One region of the Kitasatospora sp. NPDC024654 genome, then DNA from elsewhere that is predicted to be linked to it. Evidence: riboswitches for the same ligand, from Rfam matches in the RefSeq annotation. Region 1 holds a riboswitch; the other holds the start of a gene.
What was found. Region 1 has a riboswitch for FMN ahead of ACZ38L_RS25495 (riboflavin synthase). Riboswitches for the same ligand answer to the same signal wherever they lie in the genome.
Positions count from the first base shown of each region.

Region 2: another riboswitch for FMN. It lies ahead of ribB (3,4-dihydroxy-2-butanone-4-phosphate synthase); the one in region 1 lies ahead of ACZ38L_RS25495 (riboflavin synthase).

Region 1 is NZ_JBVHLF010000048.1:45,473-53,220, forward strand. Features, by position in the region: gene ACZ38L_RS25465 (PH domain-containing protein) at 1-171, opposite strand, end outside; gene hisG (ATP phosphoribosyltransferase) at 202-1,047, opposite strand; gene ACZ38L_RS25475 (phosphoribosyl-ATP diphosphatase) at 1,144-1,416, opposite strand; gene ribH (6,7-dimethyl-8-ribityllumazine synthase) at 1,575-2,060, opposite strand; gene ACZ38L_RS25485 (bifunctional 3,4-dihydroxy-2-butanone-4-phosphate synthase/GTP cyclohydrolase II) at 2,139-3,383, opposite strand; gene ACZ38L_RS25490 (nicotinamide mononucleotide transporter family protein) at 3,380-3,970, opposite strand; gene ACZ38L_RS25495 (riboflavin synthase) at 4,027-4,731, opposite strand; FMN riboswitch at 4,954-5,081, opposite strand; gene ACZ38L_RS25500 (S41 family peptidase) at 5,460-6,962, opposite strand; gene ACZ38L_RS25505 (DUF6777 domain-containing protein) at 7,201-7,748, opposite strand, start outside.
Region 2 is NZ_JBVHLF010000011.1:122,801-130,548, reverse strand. Features, by position in the region: gene ACZ38L_RS09730 (alpha/beta fold hydrolase) at 147-1,133, shown strand; gene ACZ38L_RS09725 (SDR family oxidoreductase) at 1,400-2,974, shown strand; gene ACZ38L_RS09720 (cryptochrome/photolyase family protein) at 2,971-4,350, shown strand; gene ACZ38L_RS09715 (helix-turn-helix domain-containing protein) at 4,459-5,091, shown strand; gene ribB (3,4-dihydroxy-2-butanone-4-phosphate synthase) at 5,263-5,898, opposite strand; FMN riboswitch at 6,164-6,294, opposite strand; gene ACZ38L_RS09705 (carbonic anhydrase) at 6,851-7,489, shown strand; gene ACZ38L_RS09700 (DUF6328 family protein) at 7,617-7,748, opposite strand, start outside.

The sequences.
Region 1 (7,748 bases):
ACCCAGCGTGATCATCGCGGCCCGGTCGTTCAGCTGCCAGCTGGCCGGGAGCGCCACCGCGACGACGACGAAGACCACCAGGAGCAGCGCGCTGACCGGCAGCAGCAGCGCGCGGTTGCGGCGCGGCGCCCAGGTCACCGGCAGGGCGGGCAGGTCGATGGGGTCGGACATGGCGGTGGCGCTCCCGGGAGGTGGTACTGGTCAGAGACGGCAGGCGTGGATGTTGGTCACCAGGATCGCCCGGGCGCCGATGCCCCACAGGTCATCCATGATCCGCTGGGCCTCCTTGCGGAGCACCATCGAGCGGACCGCGACCCAGCCCTCGGTGTGCAGCGGGGAGACGGTCGGCGACTCCAGACCGGGGGTCAGCGCGACCGCCTCACCGACCTTCTCGGCGCGGATGTCGTAGTCCATCAGCACGTAGCGACGGGCCACCAGGACACCCTGCAGGCGGCGCAGGAACTGCTCGACGGCCTGGTCGTCGACCGCGCCCTTGGGCCGGATCACCACGGCGTCGGAGACCAGGATCGGCTCGCCGAAGATCTCCAGGCCGGCGTTGCGCAGGCTGGTGCCGGTCTCCACCACGTCGGCGATCACGTCGGCGACGCCGAGCTGGACCGCGGTCTCCACCGCGCCGTCCAGCTTGGTGACGGTGGCGCTCACGCCGTGCTCGGCGAGGTGCTGCTCGACCAGGCCGGTGTAGGAGGTGGCGATCCGCAGACCCTGCAGCCCCTGGACGTCCTTGGGCGAGCCGGCCGGGCCGGCGAAGCGGAAGGTCGAACCGCCGAAGCCGAGCGCGAGCACCTCCTCCGCGTTGGACGCCGAGTCGAGCAGCAGGTCACGGCCGGTGATGCCGATGTCCAGCCGGCCGGAGCCGACGTACACCGCGATGTCGCGCGGGCGCAGGAAGAAGAACTCGACCTGGTTCTCCGGGTCGACCAGGACCAGTTCCTTGGGGTCCTTGCGCTGGCGGTAGCCGGCCTCATGGAGCATCTCCGCCGCGGGACCCGAGAGCGAACCCTTGTTGGGGAGGGCGATGCGCAGCATGAGAGGACGTTCCTTCGCTGTGGTAGCGGCTGGTTCGGGGTGGTGCGGGGGAAGACGCGGCTGGGTTTCGGGGGGCCGGGTTTCGCCGGGCGGGGGTCAGAGGTGGGCGTAGACGTCGTCCAGCGTCAACCCGCGGGCCACCATCATCACCTGAAGGTGGTAGAGGAGCTGGGAGATCTCCTCGGCGGTGCGCTCGTCGGACTCGTGCTCGGCGGCCATCCAGACCTCGGCGGCCTCCTCGACCACCTTCTTGCCGATGGCGTGGACGCCCTGCTGGACGAGCTGCGCGGTACGGGAGGACCCGGGGTCGCCTGCGGCGGCCTTCTGCTGGAGCTCGGTGAAGAGCTCCTCGAATGTCTTCGAAGCCATGATGGACTCACCTTACGGCCTGCGGCCGGACAGACGGTAAACGGTCCCGGACCTTGGACAGTCGCGTCGGCCGTCCGAGATCCGGGGCCCACCGAGCGCCGCCCGACGGTCGGGCGGGTGGCCGGACCGGCGATCGAGCGGGCTGTCGGCCGAGCGGATCAGCGTCCGGGCCCGGCGGCCGCGCGCAGCGTGGCGGCGGTGGCGACGGCCGCGGTGACCGCCTCGTGGCCCTTGTCCTCGGCGGAGTCCGGCAGGCCCGCCCGGTCCAGCGCCTGCTGCTCGGTGTCGCAGGTCAGCACGCCGAAGCCGACCGGCACGCCGGTGCTGACACTGACCTGGGTGAGGCCCACGGTGGCGGCCTGGCAGACGTAGTCGAAGTGCGGGGTGCCGCCGCGGATGACCACCCCGAGGGCCACCACCGCGTCGTACCCGCGCTCGGCCAACTGCTTGGCGGTGACCGGCAGTTCGAAGGTTCCGGGGACTCGCACGACGGTCGGCTCGGTGATCCCCAGCTCCTTCAGGGCGCGCCGGGCACCGGCCAGCAGGCCGTCCATCACCTGGGTGTGCCACTGGGCGGCGATAACCGCGACCCGCAGGTCCTGGGCGTTCTCGATGGTCAGCTGGGGGGCTCCGTGGCCGCTCACGTTGTGGTGCCTTTCCGTTCGGTGCTTCGGTGGTTGAACTGTGCGATCGGACTGCTGCGGTTGGCGTGCGTGGGGCGGCTACTGGCCGAGCCAGGGCAGGTCGTGGCCCATCCGGTCGCGCTTGGTGCGCAGGTAGTCGAGGTTGTGCTCGCCCGGCTCGACCTGGATCGGCCGGCGGTCCTTGACCTTCAGGCCGTGCTCGGTGAGCGCGGTCAGCTTGTCGGGATTGTTGGTGAGCAGCGTCAGCGAGCGCACGCCCAGGTCGGTGAGCATCTGCCCGCCGATGCTGTAGTCGCGGGCGTCGACCGGCAGGCCGAGGTCGAGGTTGGCGTCCACGGTGTCACGGCCCTGCTCTTGGAGCTGGTAGGCGCGCAGCTTGTGGACCAGGCCGATGCCGCGGCCCTCCTGGCCGCGCAGGTAGAGCAGCACGCCGCGGCCGGACTCGGCGATCTGGGCGAGCGAGGCCTGCAGCTGCGGACCGCAGTCGCAGCGCAGCGAGCCGAAGACGTCGCCGGTCAGGCACTCCGAGTGGACCCGGACCAGCACGTCCTCGCCGTCGGGCAGCCGTCCGTCGGCGTCCAGGCCGCCGGCCACCAGGGCGATGTGCTCGACGCCGTCCAGCGTGCCGTGGTAGCCCACCGCGGTGAAGTCGCCGTACGCCGTGGGCAGGGTGGTGACGGCCGCCCGGTCCACGTGCAGCTCGGTGCGGCGGCGGTAGGCGATCAGGTCCTCGATCGAGATGATCGCCAGGCCGTGCTGGCGGGCGAACGCGACCAGCTCGGGCAGCCGGGCCATGGTGCCGTCGTCGTTGACCACCTCGCAGATCGCCGCGGCCGGGGGCAGGCCGGCCAGCCGGGCCAGGTCGACGCCGGCCTCGGTGTGGCCGGGGCGGACCAGTACGCCGCCGTCCGCCGCGCGCAGCGGGAAGACGTGGCCGGGCCGGGTCAGGTCACCGGCGGTGGTGGCCTCGGTGGCCAGCAACCGGATGGTCCGGGCCCGGTCGGCCGCCGAGATGCCGGTGGAGATCTTGTCCCGGGCGTCCACCGAGACCGTGTAGGCGGTGCCCTTGCGGTCCTCGTTGACCCGGGTCATCGGGGGCAGCGCCAGCCGGTCGGCGTCCGCGTTGGTCATCGGCACGCAGATCACGCCGGAGGAGTAACGGATGGTGAAGGCCAGCAGCTCGGGGGTGGCGGCCGAGGCGGCGAAGATGATGTCGCCCTCGTTCTCGCGGTCCTCGTCGTCCACCACGATGACCGGGCGGCCGGCCGCGATGTCGGCGATGGCGCGCTCGACCGGGTCGAGGCTGAGGTCGGGGGTGCTCATGCCGGGGCTCCCTGCAGGTTCGGGGCGGTGGAGGCGTTGCGCGGGGCCCGGCTGCGCAGCCACCAGGCGCGCAGGCCGAGCAGGACCAGGACGAAGTAGATGCTGTAGGTCAGGCCGGAGAAGGTGTAGCCGCTGTTGAACGCGAGCGGGACGCCGACCAGGTCGACGGCGATCCAGGCGAACCAGAACTCCACCCAGCCGCGGGCCTGGGCGACCATCGCCGCCAGGGTGCCGACGAAGATGTAGGCGTCCGACCAGGGGCTCCAGGACATCCACGGGAACTGGGTGAAGATGAGGGCCGCCGCGACGGTCAGCAGCGCGGTGGCGCCGACCAGCAGCGCGCGTTCCTTCCAGCTGGCGAACCGGACCGCGATCGCGCCGGTGTCGCGGATCCCGCGCTGCCAGCGGGACCAGCCCCAGATCGCGGTGACGATCACGATCAGCTGCTTGCCGACCAGGCCGGGCAGGTGACCGGAGAGGTAGGCCCCGGCCAGCACCACGCCGGAGAGCAGCTGGACCGGCCAGCTCCAGACCGAGCGCCGCCAGCCGAGCGCGAGGGCGGCCAGGCCCAGCAGGTTGCCGATCATGTCGGTCCACAGCACGTGCTGGCCGAATATCGAAAACGCCACGCTGTTGAGCCAGTTCACGAGACGCCCTCCGAACGGGCCAGCGTGGTGGGGTTGTTGGTGGGGATGTTGATGATGCTGCCGACGCCGTCGGCCCGGGCTGCCAGCAGCCGCTCGACGTACTTGGCGAGGACGTCCACCTCGAGGTTGACCGGCTCGCCAACTTCCTTGGCACCGAGGGTGGTCAGGGCGAGCGTGGCGGGGATCAGGCTGACCGTGAAGGTGTCGGCGGCGGCCTCCACCACCGTCAGGCTGATGCCGTCCACCGTGATCGAACCCTTGTCGACCAGGTAGCGGGAGATGCTCGACGGCAGCGAGAACCGCAGCACCTCCCAGCGGGGCTTGCCCTCCGCGTCCAGCTCGCCGGGGGCACGCTCGAGCAGGATGCCGGTGGCGTCGACGTGCCCCTGGACCAGGTGGCCGCCGAGCCGGGCGCCGAGTGCCATGGCCCGCTCCAGATTGACCCGGGAGCCGGGGACCAGCGCGCCCAGGCTGGAGCGGTGCAGCGTCTCGGCCATCACGTCGGCACTGAACTCACCACCGCCGGAAGCCAGTTGCTCAGGAGTGTCGACGACGGTCAGGCAGACACCGTTGACCGCGATGGAGTCGCCGTGCCGGGCCCCGGTACAGACCAGCGGACCGCGCAGGCGCAGGCGCGAGGAGTCGCCGAACTCCTCGATGGAGACGACCTCGCCGAGCTCTTCGATGATGCCGGTGAACACCCGGGTTCTCCTCGCGCTTGGGGCGCGGACTCCGGGGCGGCAGATGCATGGGAAACCGTAACGGGCTGATGCCGGTGCGAATGCCAGAGAGCTGGCAGAATCCGGATCCGGGTCGCCGAAGATCCACCCCATGTGATGGGGTGCTTCGCCGCCGCAGAGGACTCTGCCGCTCACCTCAACGCGATCCCCCGGAACGGGGAACCACGGCACCGCTTGGCCCGTCGCGCACGCCTCCCATCCGGACTTTAACCGTCGGTCCAGGAATTTCACCTGGTCAACCGGCCGCTGGCTGCGGACGGGTCGCGGACTGTAACCGCCGGTTCGGATTTTCACCGACCCCGGAGTGCGCTGAACGTCACTGCTCTTACGTGGCTCATTGTGCCATGATCCGCAACCACTGAGGGAGAGGGCTGCGCTGTGGGCTGTTTCACTCCGCCCCACGGGAATACGAGCGGCACGCGGGGGGATGGGGTGGGGACTGTTCCGGGATCACCTTGATCCCCGCCGGGGGCCGGGCAACGGGGCGGGTGCTGCCCCTGCTCATCCACCCGTACGAGCTAACTCCCGCGTCCCGTCGGGCGCTCCGCCACCCTGGGCGCCCAGGGCGTGCGCAGGCAGCACCACCGTGGTGGGTGCTCGTCCCCGGTGGTCCACAACGGCGGGACGGGGAGCGGCAGCTGACTCAAGACCAGTGCGGTCCCGCCCCGTTGGGCGCGCGGGCGCGGGAGTCACGGGTGGGCTCCGGTCAGGACGTGGAGCGCGAGCGTGAGGGCGGAGTCCCGGTCGTGGGAGAGCTCGTCGTCGGTGAAGACCGGTGTGGGCGGGTCCGGCGGGAAGCCGGCGCCGTCGAAGCTGCGGCCGTCCTGGGTGAGATAGCGCTCGTTGGGGAGCTCGAAGGTCCAGCCCTTGCCGTTGGGCAGGTCGCGGCCCAGGGTGTCGGAGAAGACGCCTTGGGTGGCGGCACCGATCCGGATCGGTTGCCGGTGGCGCCCCATCAGCGCCTGGAGGAACGTCTCGGCGGCGCTCATGCTCGCGCTGCTGGTCAACAGCGCGACCGGGCCGGTGAACGCGGGCCCGGGCGACGCGGGGACCGGGACCGACTGCGGGCGGGTGAACCGGCTGGGATCCGCCGGGTCGTCGCGGGCCTGTTTGCGGTAGGCGAGGTAGGACACGTCCGTGAGCCGGGAGGCGATCTGGAGGCCGAGCCGATCGGAGCCACCGCCGTTCAGCCGCAGGTCCACCACCAGGGCACGCAGTGCGTCCGCACCGCTGGTGCGGGCCGGGGTGAACACCGCGTCCAGCGCCCGGGCCAGCTCCGCCTGGTTCGCCGACGAGGCGTCCGAGTCGGTGTAGCGGGCGAAGGATGTGACGCGCAGGTAGCCGATCCCACCTGGAAGATCGGCATAGCCGACCTTCCCCTTGGCGAAAGTGGTCAGGGGGCGGCCGAGCCGGTCGTTCACGGTCTGCCAGGCCCGGTCGGTGAAGCCGTCCTGGAGTATCGGCAGGGTGCCCGGCCGAGGTTGCCAGAACTGGCCCGTGCTGCCGGCCAGGATGCCCACGTGGGCATCGCCCAGCGGTCGCACGGTCGCGCTGAGGACCGCGAAGAGCTCGGCATCCGTCGTCCGGGCGGTCAACTCGGGCCGGTAGCGCGCTCGCACCGCCTCCCAGTCGACGCCCTTGGCCGCGAAGAACGGGTAGTTCTCCGCGAAGGTCGCCCAGAAGACGTCGAAGACCGCGCGCGGATCGCTGCTCGGCGGCCGGGTGCAGACAGCGGGCAGGGCCGGCAGTCGGCGCAGCTGGATGTCGGTGACATCATCCCCGTGGTTCAGCACGGCGGTGTCCGGGTCGGCGCCCGGGCGGACGGTGACTTCGGGGTGGCCGTCCACCGAGAACCACACCGCGCCGGAGGAGTCGGCGGGACCGGTCCGCTGCCCGCTCAGCTCACCGGGCAGGGCGCCGGCGCACGAGACGTCGAAGGTGCGCAGCCGGCCGCCCCGGATGGTCAGGACGGTGCCGTAGCCATCCGTCTGCCAGACCCCCTCGACCGGGCTCCGGCGGCGGGCTGGGACGGCGGGAGCCGGGGGTGTGGCCGCCGACGCGGCGGGAGCTGTCACCGCCGCCAGCAGTCCGGCCACGGTCGCCGCGCCGCCCGTCAGCACCGCGCGCCGGGGCGGTCCGCCCTGCTGCCGGCTCTGCCTCACCACGCCCTGTCGCTGCGTCCGGTTCCTCATCACGCACCTCCGCCGGATTCCTGTGGTCCGAGAGTGCGGGGGGCAGTTGCGCACACCCCGCACCGGCTTTCACAAGGGACGCTACGGTGGGTAGTGATCCAGTGTCGCTGGCGTGAGCACCCGTCTTTTTCCTGGGGTGGGCACCAGCCACAGAACTGGTGCCAACACCACTGCGACGGGGGGCGATGGGTCCACCGGCGGTCCGGACGCGACGAGTGCGTCCGCATCGGTCGTCCGGTCAGGAGCCGCGCTGCCCGGCAGGGGTCTTCACGGTCGAAGGCAACCCGCTCGCGGACGGACGCGGCGACGGGACGGGCTGGTCGTCTCCGCCCGAACCGCCGACCGGGCGCGAGAACCAGCCCTCCTGGCTCCGGTCACGGATCACGAACGCCGTCACCGGCGCTCCCGCCGGCACCACCGTCACCAGATCGTCCACCCGGAACCCCGGCCAGGCCGGCCCGGTGAACGTGACCGGGCCACTCGGCACCGTCGGCGGCAGCAGCGGGTTGCCGCACGCGCAGCGCACCCGCGGCAGCCCTCGGTTGTCGATCAGCACCGCGGTGCCCGCCTGCAGGACCGACTGGAAGCCCGTCGCGATGCCGTCGGCGAAGCCGTGGTTGGTCACCCGGGTGTCGGAACGCAGCACCACCGGGGTGAGCCTGCCGAGGTAGAACGGGATGTCGCCGACCGGGACACCCTCGACCCCGGCCCACGCGTGCGCCTTGTCGACATGACCCACGAGGTAGTCCGTCAGCTTGGCCACCTCGCAGCTGCCGAGGCGCTCGG
Region 2 (7,748 bases), on a different contig from region 1:
TCACCAGCGCGTGCGCGCCGACGCGCTCGCGCGAGGCCCCCGGGTGAGGGACGTTCACCGGTCCGGAGAATTCGCCGCCACGACGCGGGCCGCGCACGTACCGTGTCGCAGAGGATGAATGCGCGTTCGATGGAGGGGGAAGAGACATGAGGCAGAGCACACGGCGCCGCCGGCGGAGCTCTCTCACCGGATACGCGGTCGCGGCCGCCGCGACCATCTTGGCGGTGTGCGGCTCGGGATCCGCTTCGGCGGCCACACCCGGAACCGTCACGGCCGGCGGCATCACCGTCGAGGCGCGGGCCGGAGCCGGCGCCCCCGGGCAGGCGGACGTCCTGAGTGCGCCGACGCTCGTGGCGCACAGCGTGCTGGGGGATGTCGGGTACCGCGAGGTGGGTGAGGGCAGCCCGATCCTGTTGGTCATGGGGTACGGCGGATCCATGGACGACTGGGCCCCGTCATTCGTGGACGCCCTCGCCGCCCACCACCGGGTCATCGTCTTCGACAACGCGGGAGTCGGGCGGACCAGCGCCCTGCCGGCGCCGCTGACCGTCTCGGCGATGGCCGATCAGACCAGCGCGCTGATCTCCTCGCTGCGACTGCACCGGCCGGCCGTGCTCGGCTGGTCCATGGGCGGCATGATCGCCCAGGCTCTGGCCGTGCGGCATCCAGGCCAGGTCAGCCGGCTCGTCCTGGCCGCCACACAGGCCGGAACCGGAAGGTCCCTGCCCATCCCGCCCGCCGCAGCCGCTGCCCTGAACAGCCCGAACCCCGCGGTCGAGCTGTCCGTCCTGTTCCCGGGGGACCGGACCGCCGCGGCGCGGGCCTACGCCGGGGGGATTCTCCAGTACCCGAACTTCTACCGGGCTTCTGACGTCGTGAAGAACGCGCAGACCGACGCCGTCCAGCAGTGGATGGCGGGCGGCGACCCCGCGGGTCGCCAGGTGGGCCGCATCCGCACCCCCACCCTGGTCGCCGACGGGACCCTGGACGCGCTGGACCCGACGGCCAACGACGTGATCCTGACGCACAGCCTGCGCCGGGCTGGTCTCGCGCTGTACCCCGACGCCGGACACGCCTTCCTCTTCCAGGACGCGGCGGAGTTCATCCCGGCCGTGGACCGCTTCGTGAGCTGAACACGTACGTCCCGCCGAGGCTGGGCCTGACAGGCGGAGGAAGCGGGCGAGGTCGAGTTGCTCGCCCCCACCCCCGCGCCCGGGCACGCACCACCCCTGCCGCCGGCCCCGACGAAACGGCGCCCTGTGACAACCGTGCGCCCGTGCCGTGCCGCCGGTTCCACCGTTCGGGGGAAAACCCGCCGCCGCGCGGATCGGATTCGTCACGACGGCGGGCGGGTGCGGATGACTTGGGCCGTCCAGCACGCGGGAAAGGCGAACTCCTCATGTCACCAGGGAACCCGTCGGACGGGGCGCTCTGTCTGGTCACCGGGGCCACCGGCTACATCGGCGGGCGACTCGTGCCCGAGCTTCTGGCCGCGGGCTACCGCGTACGCTGTCTGGCGCGTGACCCGGGGCGGCTGCGCGACCAGCCGTGGTCGGCCCGGGTCGAGGCGGTGCGCGGCGATGTGACGAAGCCGCAGACGCTTCCGGGAGCCTTCCGGGACGTCGAGGTCGCCTACTACCTGGTGCACGCCATCGGCACCGGACCGGGCTTCGAGGAGACCGACCGCACCGCCGCCCACGCCTTCGCGGCGGCGGGCCACACGGCCGGGGTGCGGCGGATCGTCTACCTCGGCGGACTGACTCCGCGGGGCGTGCGGGAGAGCGAGCTGTCGCCTCATCTGCGTTCGCGGGCCGAGGTGGGCCGCATCCTGTTGGCCGGTCCGGTGCCAGCAGCCCAGTTGCGGGCCGCGGTGATCATCGGTTCGGGTTCGGCGTCCTTCGAGATGCTGCGGTACCTGACCGAACGGCTTCCAGTGATGATCACGCCGACCTGGGTGAACACCAGGATCCAGCCGATCGCCGTTCGCGACGTGCTGCGCTACCTGGTCGGCGCGGCCAGGCTGCCGGAGACGGTCAACCGGAGTTTCGACATCGGCGGCCCGGACGTCCTGACGTACCGGCAGATGATGACCCGCTACGCGGCTGTCGCCGGGCTGCCGCGCCGGGTGATCGTGCCGGTGCCGGTGCTCACCCCCCGCCTGTCCAGCCACTGGGTGGGTCTGGTCACCCCGGTCCCCTCGGGCATCGCCCGTCCACTGGTCGAGTCACTGCGGCACGAGGTGGTCTGCTGCGAGCACGACATCAGGGACTACGTCCCGTACCCGCCGGGCGGCCTGATCGGTTTCCCGGACGCCGTACGCCTCGCGCTCAGACGCGTGCGGGACGCCGACGTCGCCACCCGTTGGTCGTCCGCCGCGGTGCCCGGCGCCCCCAGCGACCCGCTGCCCACCGACCCCGACTGGTCCGGTGGCAGCCTCTACCAGGACCGGCGCTCGGTGGCCGTCGACGCCGAGGCGGGCGCGCTGTGGCAGGTCATCGAGGGCATCGGCGGCGAGAGCGGCTGGTACTCCCTCCCGCTCGGCTGGGAGCTGCGGGGATGGCTGGACCGGCTGGTCGGCGGGGTGGGGCTGCGTCGTGGGCGGCGCGACCCGCGACGGCTGCGGGTCGGCGACTCGCTGGACTTCTGGCGGGTCGAGGAGATCGAGCCCGGACGGTTGCTGAGGCTCCGTGCCGAGATGCGGTTGCCGGGCCGGGCATGGCTGGAACTGACCGTCACGGACGCCGACGAGGGACGATGCGTCTACCGGCAGCGCGCGCTGTTCCGGCCGCACGGCTTGGCCGGACACGCGTACTGGTGGACCATCGCGCCGTTCCACGCCCTGGTCTTCGGCACCATGGCCCGCAACATCGCCCACCGGGCGCGGCAGCTCATGGCCTCCGCCGACGCTCACTCCGCGCGCCTCGGCCTGCCTGACGACCCCACCGTGCCGCCCACCGGAAGGGGGACACGGTGAAGGCCTCGGTCGCGCTGTTCACCGCCGACCTGCGCGTTCACGACAACCCCGTGCTGAGCTCGGCGCTGGCGGACGCGAACGGCACAGTGGTGCCGCTCTTCGTCCTGGACCCGGCAGTGGATCGGGCCGGATTCCTGGTGCCCAATCGGGCCGCGTTCCTCGCCGACTGCCTCGCGGACCTCGACGCGGCGCTGCGGAAGCGCGGCGGACGCCTGATCGTCCGACACGGCGACGTGGTGGAGCAGGTGTGCCGGGTGGCGCACGAGGCGGGCGCCGGTACCGTACACGTCGCGGGCGGGGTGAGCGGCCACGCGACGCGTCGTGAGAACCGGCTGCGGAGGGCGCTGTCCGCGTCCGGCCGCGAACTGCGGGTGCACGACGCCGTGGTGACGGTGCTGGCTCCGGGGCAGGTCCTGCCGTCCGGGGCGAAGTCCAAGGACCACTTCGCGGTCTTCACTCCGTACTTCCGCCGCTGGTGCTCCGAGACGCCACGCGGTGTCCTCCGGGCGCCCCGCGGGATCAGCACCCCGGAGGTGCGTTCCGACCCGCCGCCGAAGGCTGCCGACCTGGCAGGCGGGCGGGTGTCGCCGGCACTGCCCCCCGGGGGCGAGGGCGAGGGCCGCGGACGAATGCGTCGCTGGGAGTCGGCCGCCTTGGACGAGTACGCCGACCGGCACGACGACCTGGCGGGCGACGCGACCTCACGCCTGTCGCCGTACCTGCACTTCGGCTGTCTCTCGGCGGTGGAGCTGGTGGGGCGGGCGCGGGCCCGCGGCGGCGCCGGAGCGGACGCCTTCGTGCGGCAGCTGGCCTGGCGTGACTTCCACCACCAGGTACTCGCCGCACGCCCCGACGCGGCCCACCAGGACTACCGGCCGCGCGGCGACCGGTGGCGGCACGACGCCGAGGAGATCGCCGCATGGCGGGACGGCCGAACCGGCTACCCCGTGGTGGACGCGGGGATGCGCCAGTTGCGGCACGAGGGCTGGATGCACAACCGGGCGCGACTGCTGACGGCCAGCTTCCTGGCCAAGACCCTCTACGTCGACTGGCGCGTCGGGGCCGCTCACTTCCTGGACCTGCTGGTCGACGGAGATGTGGCGAACAACCAGCTCAACTGGCAGTGGGTGGCGGGCACCGGTACCGACACCCGGCCGAACCGGGTGCTCAATCCACTCGCGCAGGCCACCCGCTTCGACCCCGACGGTGCCTACGTGCGGCGGTGGGTCCCCGAGCTCGCCTCGGTCGGCGGCGCCGCCGTGCACCGCCCCTGGCGGTTGCCCGCCACCGAACGCGCACGGCTCGACTACCCCGACCCCATCGTCGACCTCGAACAGGCCCTCGCCCGCTTCCGGCAGGCGCGCCGCATCGACTGACACCGTCCTCGCCTCCGGCCGTCCACCGTGGCGGCCTCCTTCACGACGACCATGCGCGCCCTGCCGCACACTACGCAATCTCCGTTGCCGTTCTGGCAAGCTGGGGGCATGGACGACGACCTCGACCGAACGCTCGACGCGGTCGGACCCCGGCTACGCGCGCTGCGCCGCCAGCGAGAGACGACGCTGGCCGACCTGTCGGCAGCGACCGGCATCTCGGTGAGCACCCTGTCCCGGCTGGAGTCCGGCACCCGCCGGCCCAACCTCGAACTGCTACTCCCCCTGGCCAGAGCCCACGGCGTCACGCTCGACGAACTCGTCGGCGCCCCGCCCACCGGAGACCCGCGCATCCACCTGCGCCCCGTCACCCGCCACGGCATGACCATGCTGCCCCTGACCCGCCGGGCCGGCGGCATCCAGGCGTACAAACTGGTGATCCCGGCCGGCAGCTCTCGGAAGGACGCCGATCCACAGACCCACGAGGGTTACGAGTGGCTCTACGTCCTCAACGGACGGCTGCGGCTCGTCCTCGGGGACCACGATCTGGTGCTCTCCCCCGGGGAGGCGGCCGAGTTCGACACCCGCGTGCCGCACTGGTTCGGCGCCGTCGATGCCGAACCGGTCGAGTTCCTCAGCCTGTTCGGCGGGCAGGGGGAACGCGCGCACCTCCGCGCACGCCCCAGGACGGAACACTCATCCGGACGACCCGGCCAGGGGCCACCGTCAGATGGTCCCGGGTGACGGACCAGGGCGAGGTGCTCGGCCGGCTGCTCCCGGCCGGGCGACGCCCTCCCCGGGACGACAACCCGCGGCGGCGGGCGCCCAACGGACGAGACGGCGGCCCACGGGCCTGAGCCGCAGCCGTACGCCGGGCACCGAGTGGAGGTGACCCGGCGTACGGCCCGGTCGGCGTCAGACCGCGCGGGCCCGCCGGTAGGCGGCCAGATCGCCCACCGAGATGAGGGCGAGTCCTTCTCGTTCGGCGAGGTCCAGCAGATCGTCCAGCCTCGCCATGCCCCAGTCGGATCGGACGAGCTCGCACATGGTGGTCACGCCGGACAGCCCGGCCAGGCGGGACAGATCGACGGCGGCCTCGGTGTGGCCGTCGCGTTCCAGCACACCGCCACGGGCGGCCCGCACGGGGAAGATGTGGCCGGGACGGGCGAAGTCGACCGGTCGGGCGGCCGGATCGGCCAACGCCCGTAGAGTGCGGGCGCGTTCGTCCGCCGGAATCCCGGTGGTGCCGCCGGCGACCAAGTCCACCGAGACGGTGAAGGCCGTGCCGTGCAGTCCCGTGTTGTCGTCGACCATCTGGGGCAGGTCGAGTTCCGCGCAGCGCTCGTACGGGAGTGCCGCGCAGACCACAGCGGACGTGCGGTCCAGCAGGTAGCGGATCGCGGTCTCGTCGGTGAACTCGGCGGCCACCATGAGGTCGCCCTCGTTCTCGCGGGACTCGTCGTCGAAGACGATCACGAAGCCGCCGCGGCGGAAGGACTCGATCGCCTGCTCCACGCGCTGCAGGTGGTCGGTTCGGGTCAGTTGTGCCATGGTCATGTGCTCTCCTGCGTTCCGGGCCGTCCGGGCGATCGGAAGTCGCCCAGGCCGGCTTCACTGGTCTGCGAGAGAACGCGGCCATGGGGCAGACCCCGCGCGCAAGCGCGCGCAGGCTGCCCCATGGGACGGCGTGGCGCGCGACGGGGACACGATGACGGCAGACGGCCCGCCCCCGTTGCGCGCACGTCGTTCCGGGGAGAAGCGAGCACCAGTTCGCCGACGGCCCGTCAGGGGACACCGCCGGTCGGACAGTGGATCGCCGCGCACTGCCTTCCATCCGGACTTTCACCGTCGGTCCTGGAGTTCCACCAGGTCAACCAGCCGATGGCTTCGGCTGGGTCGCGGACTTTCACCGCCGGTTCGGAATTGCACCGACCCCGGAGCGCGCGAACACTCAGGGGGATCATGGCACAACTTCGCCCTGCTGCTGACGTGTTCTCCCACACATTCCTGATCTGGCGTCAGCTGACCGCCGGGGAGGCACCGCGGTGGGTGGCATGCTGTGGGTGCGGCGCCACCATTGACCACCGCGACCACCAGGGGTGGTCACCGGCCCGCCGCGCCCGGTGGCCGACCACGACGGACCGGCTGGCGGTCCGCCGGCGCACTCGCCGCGGCCTCCCCGGACCACGGGGGTGTGATCGATCGGGCGGTCCGGCCGAGAACCAGCCCGCGAACGCCCACCCGGGGCGACCCGCCGCGTCGGGCCGCCCTGGAGCGCGTGGGATCAGGGGCCTGCTCAAGGATCGCGGGCGGGAGCCGGTGGACGAGCGGCGATGGACGGTCGAGCACCGCTGGGCATGACAACGGCGCCCCCTCAGCGCGGCCCGTGAGACGGCGTCGCTGCCGCGCCAGACGCCGGCTCATGCCGCCCGGCGACCGGCGAGCGGGAGCCAGGGGCATGGCCTCCCGCGCGCCGGGCGGGAGCGGACCGTAGGCTGCCACCATGACCGATGTTTTGACGCCGAGTCCCGCCGAGGCCTTCGAGATGCTGCTCGCCGGCAACCTCCGGTTCGTCGCCGGCCTGCCCCAGCACCCGAACCAGGACGCCGCCCGCCGTACCGAGACCGCTCCGGGCCAGAGCCCGTTCGCGGTGTTGTTCGGGTGCTCCGACTCCCGCCTGGCCGCGGAGATCATCTTCGACCGGGGGCTGGGCGACATGTTCGTGGTCCGCACGGCCGGGCACGTCGTGGGCACCGAGGTCCTGGGCAGCATCGAGTACGGGGTGAGCGTGCTGGAGTGCCCGCTGGTCGTGGTCCTGGGCCACGACTCGTGCGGGGCGATCGCCGCCGCCCGCGCCGCCGCCGACGGCGGCAGGACGCCGGGCGGATTCGTACGGGACGTGGTCGAACGGGTGACCCCGAGCGTGCTCGCCGCGCGCGCCGCCGGACGGGACGAACCGGAGGAGATCCTCCACGAGCACATAAGGAGCACCGTCGACCTGCTGCTGGACCGCTCCCGTATCCTCGCCGAGCGCGTCGCCGCCGGCCGGCTCGCGGTCGCGGGCCTGTCCTACCGCCTGGCCGACGGCAGCGCGCACCTGGTCGCCGCCAGGGGCCTTCCCGCCCCTGCCGTCACAGCGTGACATCCGGTCACAACGGGGGCACCTCCGCGGGTCGCTCGCCGCTCGGCGCCGCTGAAGACCGGCGGAGCCGGCCACCCCGGTTCCGCGTCCACCATGCCCGCCATCACTGAATTGACAATCAGTTTCATCAGGACCGGCGCAACGCCCAGGGCAGGAAGAACCACAGCCCCGCGAACATCAACATGCTGGCGCCGGTGACGGCGATCGCGGCCGCGCGACCGAGAACCACGTCGATCAGCAGGAGCACGACGCCGTTCAG